2 regions of the Halomonas sp. hl-4 genome follow, and region 1 is predicted to be linked to the other one. Evidence: predicted binding sites of a transcription regulator. Region 1 holds the regulator's gene; the other holds the start of a gene.
What was found. The regulator sigma-54, encoded in region 1, starts transcription at its own class of promoters, with help from an activator protein. The targets are predictions, from matches to a motif close to TGGCACNNNNNTTGCTNT.

Region 2: CPH17_RS15360 (NCS1 family nucleobase:cation symporter-1) is a predicted target of sigma-54. The motif match lies at 5,715-5,732, and genes of this name have one in related genera.

What each region holds. Positions count from the first base shown of each region.
Region 1 covers NZ_LT907845.1:1,016,842-1,024,442, forward strand. Annotated here, with positions in the region: gene lptA (lipopolysaccharide transport periplasmic protein LptA) at 1-324, shown strand, start outside; gene lptB (LPS export ABC transporter ATP-binding protein) at 335-1,084, shown strand; gene CPH17_RS05035 (RNA polymerase factor sigma-54) at 1,189-2,604, shown strand; gene hpf (ribosome hibernation-promoting factor, HPF/YfiA family) at 2,691-2,999, shown strand; gene CPH17_RS05045 (PTS sugar transporter subunit IIA) at 3,004-3,477, shown strand; gene rapZ (RNase adapter RapZ) at 3,568-4,449, shown strand; gene CPH17_RS05055 (HPr family phosphocarrier protein) at 4,522-4,791, shown strand; gene pmbA (metalloprotease PmbA) at 4,809-6,149, opposite strand; gene yjgA (ribosome biogenesis factor YjgA) at 6,245-6,763, shown strand; gene tldD (metalloprotease TldD) at 6,771-7,601, opposite strand, start outside.
Region 2 covers NZ_LT907845.1:3,253,624-3,261,224, forward strand. Annotated here, with positions in the region: gene CPH17_RS15335 (methyl-accepting chemotaxis protein) at 1-25, shown strand, start outside; gene preA (NAD-dependent dihydropyrimidine dehydrogenase subunit PreA) at 154-1,488, opposite strand; gene CPH17_RS15345 (NAD(P)-dependent oxidoreductase) at 1,485-2,864, opposite strand; gene hydA (dihydropyrimidinase) at 2,913-4,352, opposite strand; gene CPH17_RS15355 (nitrilase-related carbon-nitrogen hydrolase) at 4,384-5,250, opposite strand; gene CPH17_RS15360 (NCS1 family nucleobase:cation symporter-1) at 5,790-7,310, shown strand; gene CPH17_RS15365 (LysR family transcriptional regulator) at 7,390-7,601, opposite strand, start outside.

The DNA of each region.
Region 1 (7,601 bases):
CTGATCAGAGGCGATGAAGTTGAAATCCAACGTAACGAAGAAGGCGAGCTCTCGCGGGCGACGGCACTGGGTGATCGCGCCTATTTACGTCAGCAACCCGAGGACCAAGATGGCCCGATAGAAGGCTGGGGCCGGCGCGTGATTTATCACGTCGCCGAGCGCCGGGTTGAGTTGATTGACCAGGCAGAAATCATTCAACAAGGCGACCGCTTCACCGGCGGACGTTTGGATTATTTCATCGACCGCGAGGTCGTCGAAGCACGTTCCGATGTTGAGAACCAAGAGCCGCAACGCATCCGCATGACGCTGCAACCCGAAGACTAAGGAGAGCCCGATGGTAGCTGCCGCCGAAAGCGCAACTCGAACGCTACACGCCCGCCATTTGGCAAAAAGCTATAAGCGCCGACGCGTCGTAAAAGATATTAACCTGGACATCTCCCAAGGCAGCATTGTGGGCTTGCTTGGCCCCAACGGCGCGGGTAAAACCACCTCGTTCTATATGATTGTCGGCTTGGTCAAGGCAGATGCAGGCAGCGTCGGCATCGACACCCTTGATCTTTCTCGCGCCCCTATGCACGAGCGCGCCAAGGCAGGCATTGGCTACTTACCTCAAGAAGCGTCTATTTTCCGCAAGCTTTCCGTCGCCGATAACATCATGGCCATTTTACAGACCCGAAGCGACCTGGACCGCGCCGGACGCGAAGCTCGTCTGGAAACACTGCTAGAGGATTTTCATATCACCCATATCCGCGACAATATGGGCATGAGCCTATCGGGTGGTGAACGGCGGCGCGTCGAAATCGCTAGGTCACTGGCCACTGAGCCTGCATTTATTCTGCTCGATGAACCCTTCGCGGGCGTAGACCCTATTTCAGTGGGCGATATCAAGTCGATCATCCGCGCATTGAAGGACCGGGGCATTGGCGTATTGATCACCGACCACAACGTGCGTGAAACGCTGGATATATGCGACATCGCCTACATTGTCGGCGATGGCCACATTATTGCCAGCGGCACACCAAACGCCATTCTTGACAATCAAGAAGTGCGCGACGTTTACTTAGGCGCTGATTTCCGTCTGTAAAGCTATCAATGGCATATTTATTGCCGGTGGCATGCTTATTGCACTTGCACCAAAACAAAACTCGCACTAGGGTGGATGCTTTCCGATAACCGAATGGTTCTCTGATGGTCATGAAAGCTTCTCTTCAACTGCGAATTGGCACCCAGCTCACCATGACACCTCAGCTGCAGCAGGCAATTGCTCTGCTGCAGCTATCAACGCTCGATTTACGCCAGGAAATTCAGCAAGCGCTGGACGCCAACCCCATGCTTGAGCAGGAGGATGAGTTCAGCGAACAAGCCGCCAGCGAGCCGGAAGAAGCTGAATGGGCAGACAGCATCCCCACAGAGCTCTCCGTCGACAGTGACTGGTCGGATACCTACCAGGACACGGGCAGTACCGGCAGCTCGAGTGGTGAGGGCCCTGACTTTGAACGCCAAGCGGCGGGGCAAAGCCTACACGGCCACCTCCTCTGGCAACTGGCCATGACCGACTTAAGCAGCCGCGAACAGCTGGTTGCCGAGAGCCTGATTGATGCTCTCGATACAAACGGCTACCTCACCCAACCACTCAACGATATCCGCGAAGGGCTGCGCGCCCAAGGCGTGGAAGGGCTCAGCCAGCGTGAGGTTGAAACCATCTTGTTACGGCTTCAACAGTTTGAGCCCACCGGCGTGTTCGCCCGTGATCTTCGCGAGTGCCTGATGCTTCAGCTCGCCACGCTACCCGACGATACGCCGTTATTGATTCCCGCGCGGCGTTTGGTGCGCCAGTTTCTGGAAGCCTTGGGCAAAAATGATCAACGTCTACTCAAGCGACGATTAAGCCTCGACGATGCGCAGCTAGACGAGGTCGTCCAGCTCATCCGCAGCCTTGACCCGCGCCCTGGCAGCGCTTATAGCGCCACTGACGACAGCTATGTGATCCCCGATCTAGTGGTTCGCCACGATAACGAAGGCTGGCACCTTGAGCTCAATCCAGAGGCGCTGCCTAAGCTCAGGATTCAACCCGACTACGCCAGCCTGATTAAGCGCGCCGACAAAAGCCAGGATAACCAATTCCTCAAAGACCACTTACAGGAAGCCCGCTGGCTGATCAAAAGCCTTTCCAGCCGCAACGACACGCTACTGCGTGTCGGCCGCGAAATCATCACTCGCCAAATCGGCTTTTTAGAGCAGGGCGAAGAAGCCATGAAGCCGCTTATTCTGGCGGATATTGCGGATGCGGTAGAGATGCACGAGTCGACGATTTCTCGCGTCACCACCCAGAAATTCATCCATACCCCAAGGGGTATTTTCGAGCTTAAATACTTCTTCTCCAGCCAAATAAGCGGTCAAGACGGTGACAGCCACTCCAGTACGGCGATTCGTGCACGGCTCAAAAAATTAATTCAGGAAGAGCCCTCCGGCAAACCACTGTCGGACAGCCGTTTAGTGACTCTACTGGAAGACGTCGGCATCCACGTGGCACGCCGCACTGTTGCCAAATATCGAGAAGGCATGGGCATTCCCTCATCCAGCGAGCGACGTCGTTTGCGTTAGATAAACGGAAACTCATCACAAGGGCTTTGCTTAACGGCAAAAAGGGTTACAATCGAAGAACAGTCCGATGGATAAGGAGTACGTCAATGCAAGTCAATATCACCGGTCATCATGTGGAACTGACTGACGCCTTGCGTGACTATGTCAACGAAAAGTTGGAACGCGTCGAGCGCCATTACGACAACATTACCACCGTGCAGGTAACGCTTTCGGTTGAAAAAGAGCGCCAACAAGCGGCCTGCACGTTGCACGCAGCAGGTGCTGACTTGCACGCCGAAGCCCTTGATAATGATATGTACGCCGCCATTGACGCCCTAGCGGACAAAATCGATAGGCAACTCGTTAAGCATAAGGAAAAAGCACAAGCCCGCGCCCAAGGCGCAGGCGTGCGTTAATTCAATGACGTTGGCCACTATCCTCCCCCCGGAGCGCGTTCTCTACGATGTGCCTGGGGGCAGTAAAAAACGGGTGCTGGAGTTTTTCAGCACCTTCATCGCGCAAAACATCCCAAGCCTCGATAGCCAGGAAGTATTCAGTCGCTTGATTGGGCGTGAACGCCTGGGCAGCACGGGAATTGGCAACGGTGTGGCGATTCCTCATGCGCGAAGCCCACACTGTGAATCGCCTATCGCGGGCTTTCTCAAACTCAATGAAGCGGTCGACTTCGATGCAATTGACGGCGATCCGGTGGATTTGGTGTTTGTCCTACTTGTGCCCGAAGAAGCGGACGACACGCATTTGGCCTTGCTGGGCCAAGTCGCTTCCATCATGAACGACGCCGACACACGCCAGCAGCTACGCAAAACGGGCAGTCAACGTGAACTGCTGGATCTCATCTCCGCCAAGATACGCGACCAAGCAGCCAGTCAGTAACCCGCTGGCACGTCCGGTGGGTATAGATTGAGTTAACGTCTTACTCTGGCTGGTTACCCACGTCACTTGACCGCAAGCAAGAGAGCCTTCATGCAACTCGTCATTATTAGTGGACGATCCGGGTCAGGCAAATCAATTGCCTTACAGGCGCTGGAAGATTTGGGCTATTACGCCATTGATAATTTGCCAGCCATGCTACTGGACTCGCTGATTGATGAGCTACGCGACCAGGGGGAACGCACCCATCTGGCGGTTAGCATTGATGCGCGCAATCTGCCGGGCGCGCTTGCTAAGCTTCCCAAGCTTCTCGAAGAGCTTCGCCAACGTACCATCAAGTGTCAGATTGTATATCTGACCACCGATGCACGTATTTTGCTGGAGCGCTATTCGGCTACTCGAAGGCGCCACCCTTTAACACGCAATAGCACGCTCACGCTTGAAGAAGCCATTGATCAAGAAGAGCAAACGCTGCACGAAATACGTGACCTCGCCGATCTCACTATCGATACATCGCGCCTGTCGGTACACGATCTTCGTCGTCGTATCACCGACCAGGTAGCGCATCAGCGACGTGATCAGCTAACGCTGACCTTTGAGTCATTCGGCTATAAGCGCGGTGTGCCGCTCGATGCCGATATCGTTTTCGACGTGCGCTGCCTGCCTAATCCTTACTGGGATCCCTCTCTGCGCTCGTCTACTGGCCGCGACGCCGATATAATTGCGTTTTTAGCTAACTATCCCCTGGTCGATGACATGGCCAGCGATATTCAGGCGTGGCTTGAACGCTGGCTTCCGGCGTACCAAAACAGCCAGCGCAGCTACATGACCGTCGCGATAGGATGTACCGGGGGTCAGCATCGCTCAGTGTATATGGTTGAACAACTGGCGCAGCGCCTCGCCGGGCAAGCAGGTGAGGTACAGTTACGTCACCGCGAGCTGGGCTTACAATACACGGTCAACGCGCCGCTTTAGCATTAGTCGCCCTAGCCGTTTAGCAAGGGCCATCATCTATTGCGACGACCCTAGCAGCCAAAAGGAATCAGGGTGCCCGAACGTAGACTTACCCTTACAAACCAGCGCGGCCTTCACGCTCGCGCCGCGACCAAACTTGTACAGTGCAGTCAGCAATTTGACGCCAACGTACGTGTCTTGAAGCAGCAGCAGGAAGCCGATGCCGCCAATATCATGGCCCTCTTGATGCTTGCAGCGCCTTGTGGCACGGAGCTATGCATAAGAGCAGAAGGCAATGACGCCGAACAAGCACTGGATGCGATTCAAGCGCTGTTCGACGCACGTTTTGACGAGGACAAGTAAAGCCCTGCCTTGCTAAGCTAGCTACCCGCGATAGTCATCCCATCAATCAGCCAACTGCCGGAATGGATACTACCCCGCCGGTCAATGTCATCACCCACGCCGATCAAGTTTGCGTACATACGCTCCAGATTACCGGCAATAGTGAACTCTTCTATGGGGTATTGAATCACGCCTTTCTCGACCCAGAAACCCGCAGCACCGCGTGAGTAATCGCCAGTCACGCCGTTAATTCCCTGGCCCATTAACTCGGTCACCCAAACGCCAGTGTCCATTTGTTCCAACAGCGATGCCTGGCTAGTTAACGGCGCGGTAATGCGCATATTGCGTGCGCCGCCAGCGTTACCCGTCGTGGTCATACCCAAGCGCCGGGCGCTGTATGAAGACAGCATGTAGCTCGCAATTTTGCCTTGGTCGATAAATCGGTTATTGCGCGTTTGTACACCTTCTCCATCAAACGGAGAGCTAGCTGTTGCCCCAACTTCCATTGGCCGCTCTTCGAGGCTAAACCAATCGGGGAAAAGAGGCGTGTTGAGCCGATCGCACAGAAAAGACGCCTGACGGTATAGCGCACCGCCCGCCAGGGCGCCCATTAGATGGCCCACCAGACCACTCGACAGACTGGGGTCGAACAGCACCGGGTAAGTTCCCGTAGGTGGTCGTTTGGCCCCCAGCCGACGCAGCGTTCGTCTGGCCGCTTCGCGGCCAACCGCCGCCGGGTCAGATAGCTGATCAGGATCGCGCGCCGAGGTGTAATCCATGTCACGCTGCATACCCTGCGCGTCTTCGGCAATCAGCATGCAAGAAAGCGAATGCCGACTACCTTTCTGGGTACCGATAAAACCGTGGCTGTTGGCATATACGCGCACGCCTTCACCGCTGGACAGCGAGGCGCCGTCTGATTGGGTAATGCCTGCCACCTCGCGACCCGCTTGCTCACAGGTCAATGCCAGCTCAATAGCCTGATCAGTGGTTAACGCCCAAGGATGATGAACGTTTAAATCGGGCAGCTCGGTCGCCATCAACGCCGCATCGGCAAGCCCTGCCGACGGGTCTTCTCCCGTGTAGCGGGCAATCGCCAGGGCTTTTTCGACGGTGGCCTGTAGCGAAGCGTCGCTGGCATCCGTCGAAGAGGCGCTGCCTTTGCGCTGGCCCACGTACACGGTGATCGCAATGCCTTGATCTCGGGAAAGCTCAACGGTTTCAACCTCGCCCTGGCGGACACTGACGCCAATCCCCTGATCCACACTTGCGCCCACCTCAGCGGCATCGGCGCCCATCCGTTTGGCCATCGCTAATGCACTTTCCGCACGAAGGATGAGCAGTGCCTGCTGGGCAGATGCATCGAACGCTTGAGCCATACAATCTCCTTAACCACCGACATAGCCGGTAGATCAATATTGAGCATCGCAGCCTGATATAATAAGGCCACGAATTCTGTTTAAGAGAACCCACGATGCCAAAACAACGCCCCGAGCCTATAGACGATGACATGGCAGAGCGCCCCAGCAAGTCCCAGTTAAAGCGCGAAATGCACGCGCTTCAGGCATTGGGGGAAACATTAATCGCCATGCAACCCGCCGAGCGGGCCCGTTTCCCACTATCCGATGACATGCTGCGCGCCATCGACGAAACCGCTCGCATCCGTTCCCATGAAGGGCGCCGTCGGCATATGCAGTACGTCGGCAAATTAATTCGCAAGGAAGACCTTGCGGCTATTCAGGCCGTATTCGACGGCATCGAACAGGAAAAACAGCAACGCGACCACGCCTTTCATCGACTTGAAAAATGGCGCGACCGATTAATCGATGAAGGCGACCCGGCAGCGGAGCAATGGCTCGTTGAGCACCCGGATACCGACCGCCAAACCCTGCGCCAATTAATCCGTAATGCCCAGCGTGAGCGAGATCAAAACAAGCCGCCGGCCAGCGCTCGCAAGCTGTTCAAGTTTTTACGCGATACCGTCCAGCTTTAATCCTGGTTTAAGACTGCGTGCCGCCGACGGTCAGCTCGTCAACTTTCAACGTCGGCTGACCAACGCCGACCGGCACGCCCTGGCCTTCTTTGCCGCACACGCCGATGCCGGTATCCAGCGCCATATCATGACCGATCATCGACACCCGGCTCATGGCCTCAGGGCCGTTGCCAATCAACGTCGCGCCTTTCACCGGCGCCGTTACACGGCCATCTTCAATCAAATAGGCTTCGCTGGCGGAGAACACAAATTTTCCAGAGGTGATGTCGACCTGGCCACCACCAAAGCTCACCGCGTAAATACCCCGCTTGACGCTCTTGATAATATCGCTTGGCTCATCCTGCCCCGCCAGCATGACAGTATTGGTCATTCGCGGCATCGGGATATGGGCAAATGACTCGCGACGGGCATTGCCAGTCGGCGCCATCCCCATTAGACGCGCATTAAGCTTGTCTTGCATGTAGCCGGTCAGGACACCATCTTCAATCAGCGAGGTATATTGCCCCGGCGTGCCTTCGTCATCGACGCTCAGAGAACCACGACCATCGCTTAACGTGGCATCATCCACCACCGTGACGCCTTTTGAGGCCACGCGCTGGCCCATACGTCCTGCAAAAGCCGAACTACCCTTACGGTTAAAGTCACCTTCTAAACCATGCCCCACGGCTTCATGCAGCAAAATGCCTGGCCATCCGGCACCCAACACCACCGGCATTTGCCCAGCGGGCGCATCGACCGCCTCGAGATTGACCAGCGCTTGGCGCACTGCCTCTTTGGCATAGCGCTCTGAGACCTGTTCATCGCGCAGCCGCGACATCGAATAACGCCCCCCGCCGCC
Region 2 (7,601 bases), 2.0 Mb from region 1:
GGACCAAGAGTGGGAAGAGTTTTAAGGATCAATGCCGCAAGTTGTCTGATGAGCTCTTGGTTTAAGACGGCAGGCGCTGGATAACGATTCAGCGCCGACAAAAACGCCACCGCCCTCACTCTGTGGGGGCGGTGGCGTTTTGCAGGACATTAATCAAGAGGCCGCGCGGAAGGGGTTGCGCGGGTCGTCATCCCAGGCCAGGAAAGGCTTGCCGGTTTCCTGCGGCACCATGGTGATGCAGTTTTCCACCGGGCAGGTGATCTGGCAAAGGTTGCAGCCCACGCACTCTTCTTCGATCACTTCGTAGCGGCGCGCGCCGTCTTTTTCGGTGAGCTTGGCAATCGACTGGTGGGAGGTATCCTCGCAGGCGATATAGCAGCGGCCGCACTCGATACACAGGTCCTGGTCGATCTTGGCGATGGTCTTGAAGTTGATATCCAGATGTTTCCAGTCGGTGGTCTGGGGGATCGCCTTGCGCGAGAAAGCCTCGATCGAGTCGTAGCCTTTTTCCGCCATCCAGCGGGAAAGCCCGTCTTTCATCTCCTCCACGATGCGAAAACCGTTGAGCATCGCCGCGGTGCACACCTGCACGCTGCCCGCTCCCAGAGCGATAAACTCCGCCGCATCCCGCCAGGTGGAAATGCCGCCAATACCGGAGATGGGCAGCGTGGGCGTTGCCGGATCCCGGGCGATTTCTGCCACCATATTCATGGCGATGGGCTTAACGGCGCTGCCGCAGTAACCGCCGTGAGTGCTCTGGTGACCCACCGTGGGCTTGGCGACCATGTTGTCCAAATCGATACTGGTGATCGAATTGATGGTGTTGATCAGCGACACCGCATCGGCGCCGCCCCGCAGTGCCGCCTGGGCGCCCACGCGAATATCGGTGATATTGGGGGTAAGTTTTACAATCACCGGTTTGGAGTAGTGCTTTTTACACCAGTAGGTGACTTTCTCGATCAGGTCCGGGTTTTGGCCTACCGCCGCGCCCATACCGCGTTCGGGCATGCCGTGGGGGCAGCCCAGGTTGAGTTCGATGCCGTCCGCGCCGGTGGCTTCCACCAGTGGTAGGATATAGGCCCAGGCTTCCTCGTTGCAGGGCACCATGATGGAGACGATCAGTGCGCGGTCGGGCCAGTCCTTTTTCACCTGAGTGATTTCTTCAAGGTTGATCTCAAGCGAGCGGTCGGTAATCAGCTCGATGTTGTTAAAGCCGATCACCTCGCGGTTTTTGCCGTAGTGGGCCGAATAGCGCGACGAAACGTTCACCGCAGGCGGCTCTTCACCGAGTGTTTTCCACACCACGCCGCCCCAGCCCGCCTCATAGGCGCGCACCACGTTGTAGGCCTTGTCGGTGGGCGGTGCAGAGGCTAGCCAGAACGGGTTGGGGGCTTTGATACCGGCGAAGTTTACTGACAAGTCAACGCCGTTGACCACGCTGGCGCCACTGTCGTGCTTGCCCGGTGGGGTAAAGTTGAGGGTATTCATGCGGCCTCCTGCTTGGCGGTAAGCGCCTGATGGATGGCGTGGGCGGCCAGCTTGCCGTGCTGGACGGCCTGTACGGTGAGATCCTGGCCGGGCTTGATGCAGTCACCGCCGGCGTAAACGTTAGGTAGCGACGTTTGGAACATCTCATTAACGTGAATACGTTCGCCGTCACGGGCGAGCTCAGCAGCGGTAGCGTCGCTGAGACTTTCACCGTCAAAGCCCTGACCGATCGCCTTGAAGATGGCATCGGCGGCAATCTCGAAGGTGTCGTCGGTGGCGGTCAATTGTCCCGCCTGTTCCCGGGTCTTGGCGAATCGCATGCCCGCCACTTGGCCTTGGCTGTCGAGCAGAATCTCGTCGGGCTGCGCCCAGGTGAGCATGCGCACGCCGTTGGCTTTGGCGATCTCCTGCTCGTGGTCGGTGGCGGACATCGACTCGACGCCGCGGCGGTAGACCAGCGTCACCTCGGTGGCACCCAGGCGGGCCATCTGCGTCGCCAGATCGATGGCGGTATTGCCTGCGCCAATCACGATGCAGCGCTTGGCGACCGCAAGGCTGCCCAGGTCATCGGTTTGGCGCAGGGTTTTGATGTAGTCCACGGCGGGCATCAGGCCGGGGGCATCTTCCCCGGTGAGGCTTAGTGCACGGCTGGTGCCCAGGCCCAGGCCAAGAAACACGCTGTCGTACTGGTGATGCAGGCTGGCGAGCTCCAGGTTGTCACCCAGCCGTTTTCCGTACTGGATGTCGATGCCGCCGATCTCCAGCAAAAACTCGACTTCCTTGCGGGCGAAGTCGTCGGTCATCTTGTAGCGGGCAATACCGTATTCGTTCAGTCCGCCGGGCTTTTGCTCGGCTTCAAAAATGGTCACCTGATGGCCCAGCATCGCCAGGCGATGCGCGCAGGAGAGCCCCGCTGGCCCGGCACCCACTACGGCCACATGACGGCCGGTGGATGCTGCGCGTGTGAAGGGGTGGCCATCGAACTGCATGTTGTCGGTGGCGTGGCGCTGCAACAGGCCGATTAGCACCGGCTGGCACTCGGCGTCGTGATTACGCACGCAGCTGCGCTCGCAAAGGATTTCCGTCGGGCATACCCGGGCGCAGCTACCGCCCAGGATATTGGCTTCCAGGATGGTTTCCGCCGCGCCGTTGATGTTGTTCTCGCTGATCTGGCGAATAAAGCTGGGGATGTCGATCTCCGATGGGCAGGCCTCGACGCAGGGCGCATCAAAGCAGTAAAGGCAGCGCTGGCTTTCGATCATCGCCTGGCGATGGGTCAGCGGCGGGTGTAGGTCGCTAAAGTTGCTGTCCAGCGTTGGCGGGTCGTAGGTGCCGACCTCTTTTGCGCTGGGTAGATGATTCAGTGGGCTAGTCACGGTAGAGCCTCCGCTGTTTTTATAGAAACACCTGTTATTGAGCGCCGGTTATCGTTTAACGGCGACGGGCGCATTGAGCTCAGCGCGCTTGGCCAGCAGCTCAAACATGCCGGGGTAGGCGGGGCGCTCCAGATAGCGGCCTGCGCCGCGCTCGGCGCGCAGGTCGCCGTCGCGCCATACCCACTTACCCTGGCTGATGGTATGGCGGGCGATGCCGCGCACCGTCTTGCCTTCGAAGATATTGAAGTCGACGTTTTGGTGGTGGGTCTTGGCGGAAATCGTGCGTGTACCGTTGGGGTCCCAGACCACGATATCGGCATCGGCACCCACCTGAATCGCGCCTTTACGGGGGTAAAGGTTGAATATCTTGGCGGTGTTGGTCGACGTCAGGGCGACGAATTCCTGGGGCGATAGCTTGCCGGTGTTGACGCCTTCATCCCACAGTACGGCCAGGCGGTCCTCGACCCCGGCGGTGCCGTTGGGAATCTTGGTGAAGTCGTCCTTGCCCGCCGCTTTCTGATCGGCGCAGAAGCAGCAATGGTCGGTAGCGGTGGTCTGCAGGTTGCCTGACTGCAGGCCGTGCCAGAGGGCTTCCTGATGGCCTTTGGGCCGGAAGGGTGGACTCATCACATGAGCGGCGGCGCGGCCCCAGTCGGTATCTTGGTAAACGCTGTCGTCAATCATTAGATGACCGGCGAGGCATTCGCCGTAAACTTGGTGGCCTTGGTCGCGGGCGTAGGCAATCTCATCCACCGCATCCTTGGTAGACACGTGCACCAGGTAGATCGGCGCGCCCAGGGTGCTGGCAATACGAATCGCCCGGCTGGCGGCTTCGCCTTCCACCTGGGGCGGGCGGGAAAGCGGGTGGGCTTCCGGCCCGGTGATGCCCTGGGCGAGCAGTTTTTGCTGCATGTGGTAAACCAGCTCGCCGTTTTCAGCGTGGACGGTAGGCACCGCGCCCAGCTCCAGGCAGCGCGAAAAACTCTCCACTAGAATGTCATCGGTGGCCATGATGGCGCCCTTGTAGGCCATAAAGTGCTTGAAGCTGTTAACCCCATGCTCGCGCACCAGGGTGCCCATGTCTTGTTTGACGCTCTCGTCCCACCAGGTGATCGCCACGTGGAAGGCGAAGTCGGTGGCGGCTTTTTCCGCCCAGCCCTGCCAGGTCTCAAAGGCTTCCATCAGTGACTGGCCCGGCTGGGGAATCACGAAATCGATGATGGACGTGGTGCCGCCCGCCAGCGCGGCAGCGGTGCCGGTATAGAAATCCTCGCTTGCAACGGTACCCATGAACGGAAGCTGCATATGGGTATGGGGATCGATGCCGCCCGGCATCACCAGCTGGTCGCTGGCATCGACAACCTCGCAATCGGCGGGGACTTCTAAATCGGTGCCGATGGCGCGGATTTTACCGTCGACACACAGCACGTCGGCGCGGTAGGTATCGGTATTAGTGACGACAGTGCCGCCCTTGATCAATAGGCTCATGGTTTGCTCCTTGTGTTATCCGGTAGCCGGGTTACTCGCCGTCGGTCAGGCGGGTGTAGGTTTCCGGTCGACGGTCGCGGAAGAACTGCCAGTTGTTGCGTACCTCACGCACCATGTCCAAATCGATCTCGTGGATCAGCAGTTCATCGTCGGTTTCGCTGGCCTGTGCCTCGATCTTGCCGCGTGGGTTGACGATATAGCTGGAGCCATAAAAATTGCCGATATTCCAGGGGGCTTCTGTACCTACCCTGTTGATGGCGGCGATAAAGCAGCCGTTGGCCGCGGCCGAGGCAGGCTGTTCCAGCTCCCAGAGGTACTGGGAAAGCCCGGCCACGGTAGCGGAAGGATTGAAAATCACCTCGGCACCGTTGAGTGCCAGTGCCCGCCAGCCTTCGGGGAAGTGACGGTCGTAGCAGATATACACGCCGATCTTGCCGTAGGCAGTATCGAACACCGGCCAGTTGGATTTGCCCGGTTTGAAGAAGAATTTCTCCCAAAAGCCTGCGATCTGAGGAATATGCGTTTTGTGGTACTTGCCCAGATAGCTGCCGTCGGCATCGAACACCGCGGCGGTGTTGTAGTAAACGCCGGTCTCGGTTTCTTCATACACGGGGACGATAATCACCATACGGTGCTTGGCGGCCAGTTTTTGCATCATCTGGCAGGTCGGGCCTTCGGGTACCTTTTCAGCGGCGGCGTACCATTTGCCGTCCTGGCTGGGGCAAAAATACGGCTGGTTAAATACTTCCTGGAAGCACAGCACCTGTACGCCCTGAGCTGCCGCTTGCTCAATCATCGGCAGGTGCGCTTCGTTCATGGCGTCACGAATCGCCGTGGGTTCTAGGTCGGTGCTGGTTTTTAGCCCCATTTGAATCAGGCCGATTTTCATCTTCTGCATCAGACACTCCCTCTTATTAGCGTTAGGCCAAAGTGTTGGTGTTATTTGATGTTCTGTTTTAAGCGGGTGGTTTTCAAAGCTGACCATTACGACAGCTTTTAAGAAAGTATCGTCAGGTTGTGCGTTTTAGCAAGTCAGTCGGTGGTTTTTTCATGATGATGTTTAACTCATTGAGTTAAATTGATTTTTTTATTTTAGCATTGAGAAATCCCTAATCTGGTGAAGATGCGCACTGTTTTGGGTGCTTGGCTTAATTTTTTTAAATCAGTGGCTTGAACTTTTTTGTTGAAAACAAACGCAGGTTTTTATGTTTAAAATTGGTGCAAATATTTTTTTTGATCTAGCCTTTTTGAGTCCGCCGGGTATTCGGTGACTCAGAAGTCGGCAAGATGACGACAACAATAAAATTCTTGTCCTGGAAGACAGTTTTTGATCAATGAGTTAAGTGGCTAGAATGGCTTAGTCGGCACGCTTATTGCTTGAAACTACCTCAGACCGTGAGGGTTTTCTGGGAAGCGGATGACACTGAGGAGAGATCAATGACGAAAACAACCTCTCAGATGGTAGATCGAGAAGGGCTGGTTGAGCTGGACGTGGGGGATGATGTTCGCGACAGCTCACGTTTCAATGAGGATATTGCCCCGACCCGGGCAAGCGAGCGTACCTGGTCAAAGTGGAATATCGCCGCGCTGTGGGTGGGCATGGCGATCTGCGTGCCCACTTATACGCTGGGAGGCGTATTAACCGCCTACTTCGGCCTGAGCGTGGGCGAGGCGCTGTTAGCGATATTGCTCGCCAACGTGATTGTCTTGATTCCGCTCACGCTCAATGCTTTCCCGGGCACAAAATTCGGGATCCCTTTTCCTGTGGTGCTGCGCTCGTCGTTTGGTATTTTCGGCTCTAACGTGCCCTGTCTGGTTCGTGCGCTCGTCGGCTGCGGGTGGTTCGGTATTCAGACCATGTTCGGCGGCCTGGCCATCCACCTGCTGCTTTCCGAGTTGATACCGGCCTGGGCCGCACTGGGCGGGGTTGGCGAAGTCATTGGCTTCTTCGTGTTCGGTGCGATGAACCTGTATGTAGTGATTCGCGGTGCGGAATCGATCAAATGGCTTGAGACGTTTGCCGCCCCTTTGCTGCTTGCCGTCGGCATCGGGCTGATGGTCTGGGCGTGGCCACATACGTCAATGACCGAGTTGCTGGCGCAGCCGCCATCGCGGCCTGAGGGGGCCTCGGTGTATGGCTACTTCTTTGCCGGATTAACCGCCATGGTGGGGTTCTGGGCCACGCTGTCGCTGAATATTCCTGACTTCAGCCGCTTTGCCAAAAGCCAGAAAGACCAAATTGTCGGCCAGGTGATTGGGCTGCCGCTAACGATGTTTTTCTTTGCTGCGTTGGGCGTGGTGATGACCGCTGCCTCCGAAAACTTGGTAGGGCAGACCGTCGCCGACCCCGTGCGTCTTATCGGCTTTATCGATAATCCCTTCTGGGTCGTGCTGGCGATGCTGCTGATTATCATCGCCACCATTTCAACTAATACCGCCTCCAACATCGTCTCGCCGACCAATGATTTCCAGAATATTGCACCGAAGTTTATCGATCAGACGCGTGGCGTGCTGATGACCGGTGCGGTGGGGGTGCTGCTGATGGGCTACGACCTGTTGCAAAAAGCCGGCATCATTCCGCCGGGAGTATCGCTTGAACAGATGTACTCCAATTGGCTGTTGGGCTACTCAAGCCTGCTTGGGCCGATCGCCGGGATCATGGCGGTGGATTACTTCCTGATTAAAAAGCAGCGCCTGGATGTGCCCAGTCTGTATATGGATAACCATGCTTATCCGGCCGTCAATATCGCCGGCTTTATCGCGTTTGGCGTGCCCGTGGCGCTGACCTTAATAGCACTAACGACAGGCACGATGTACTGGTTCTACGATTACGGTTGGTTTACCGGTTCGGCGCTGGGGGCGATTGTTTACTATATCGCCAGCCAAGTGCTTTCTACGGTGCCATCAGTTGGACCGTCGCCAGTAGCTGATAGGGAACCTACGGAGCAACTACCCTAGACGATACGCTGCTGTTTGACCGTTCATCCCAACACCCGGCTATCTGTCGGGTGTTGTAATACGTGGAGGGATATTCGTGTTAAGGCGTATCGATAAAGCTTAAAAAGGCATCAACAACCCGATTGGGGCGGCGGTCACGGCGTGAAATGAGCGCAAAGGGAATACGGTAGTGTTGGCTCTTGCTATTCAGCGTGCGCATTTTGCCTGCTGAGACCCACTGCGCCGCCACATGCTCAGGGAGAAAACCAATAAAACGCCCGGTGAGAATCAAAAAAGCCGCGCCCTCGCGGT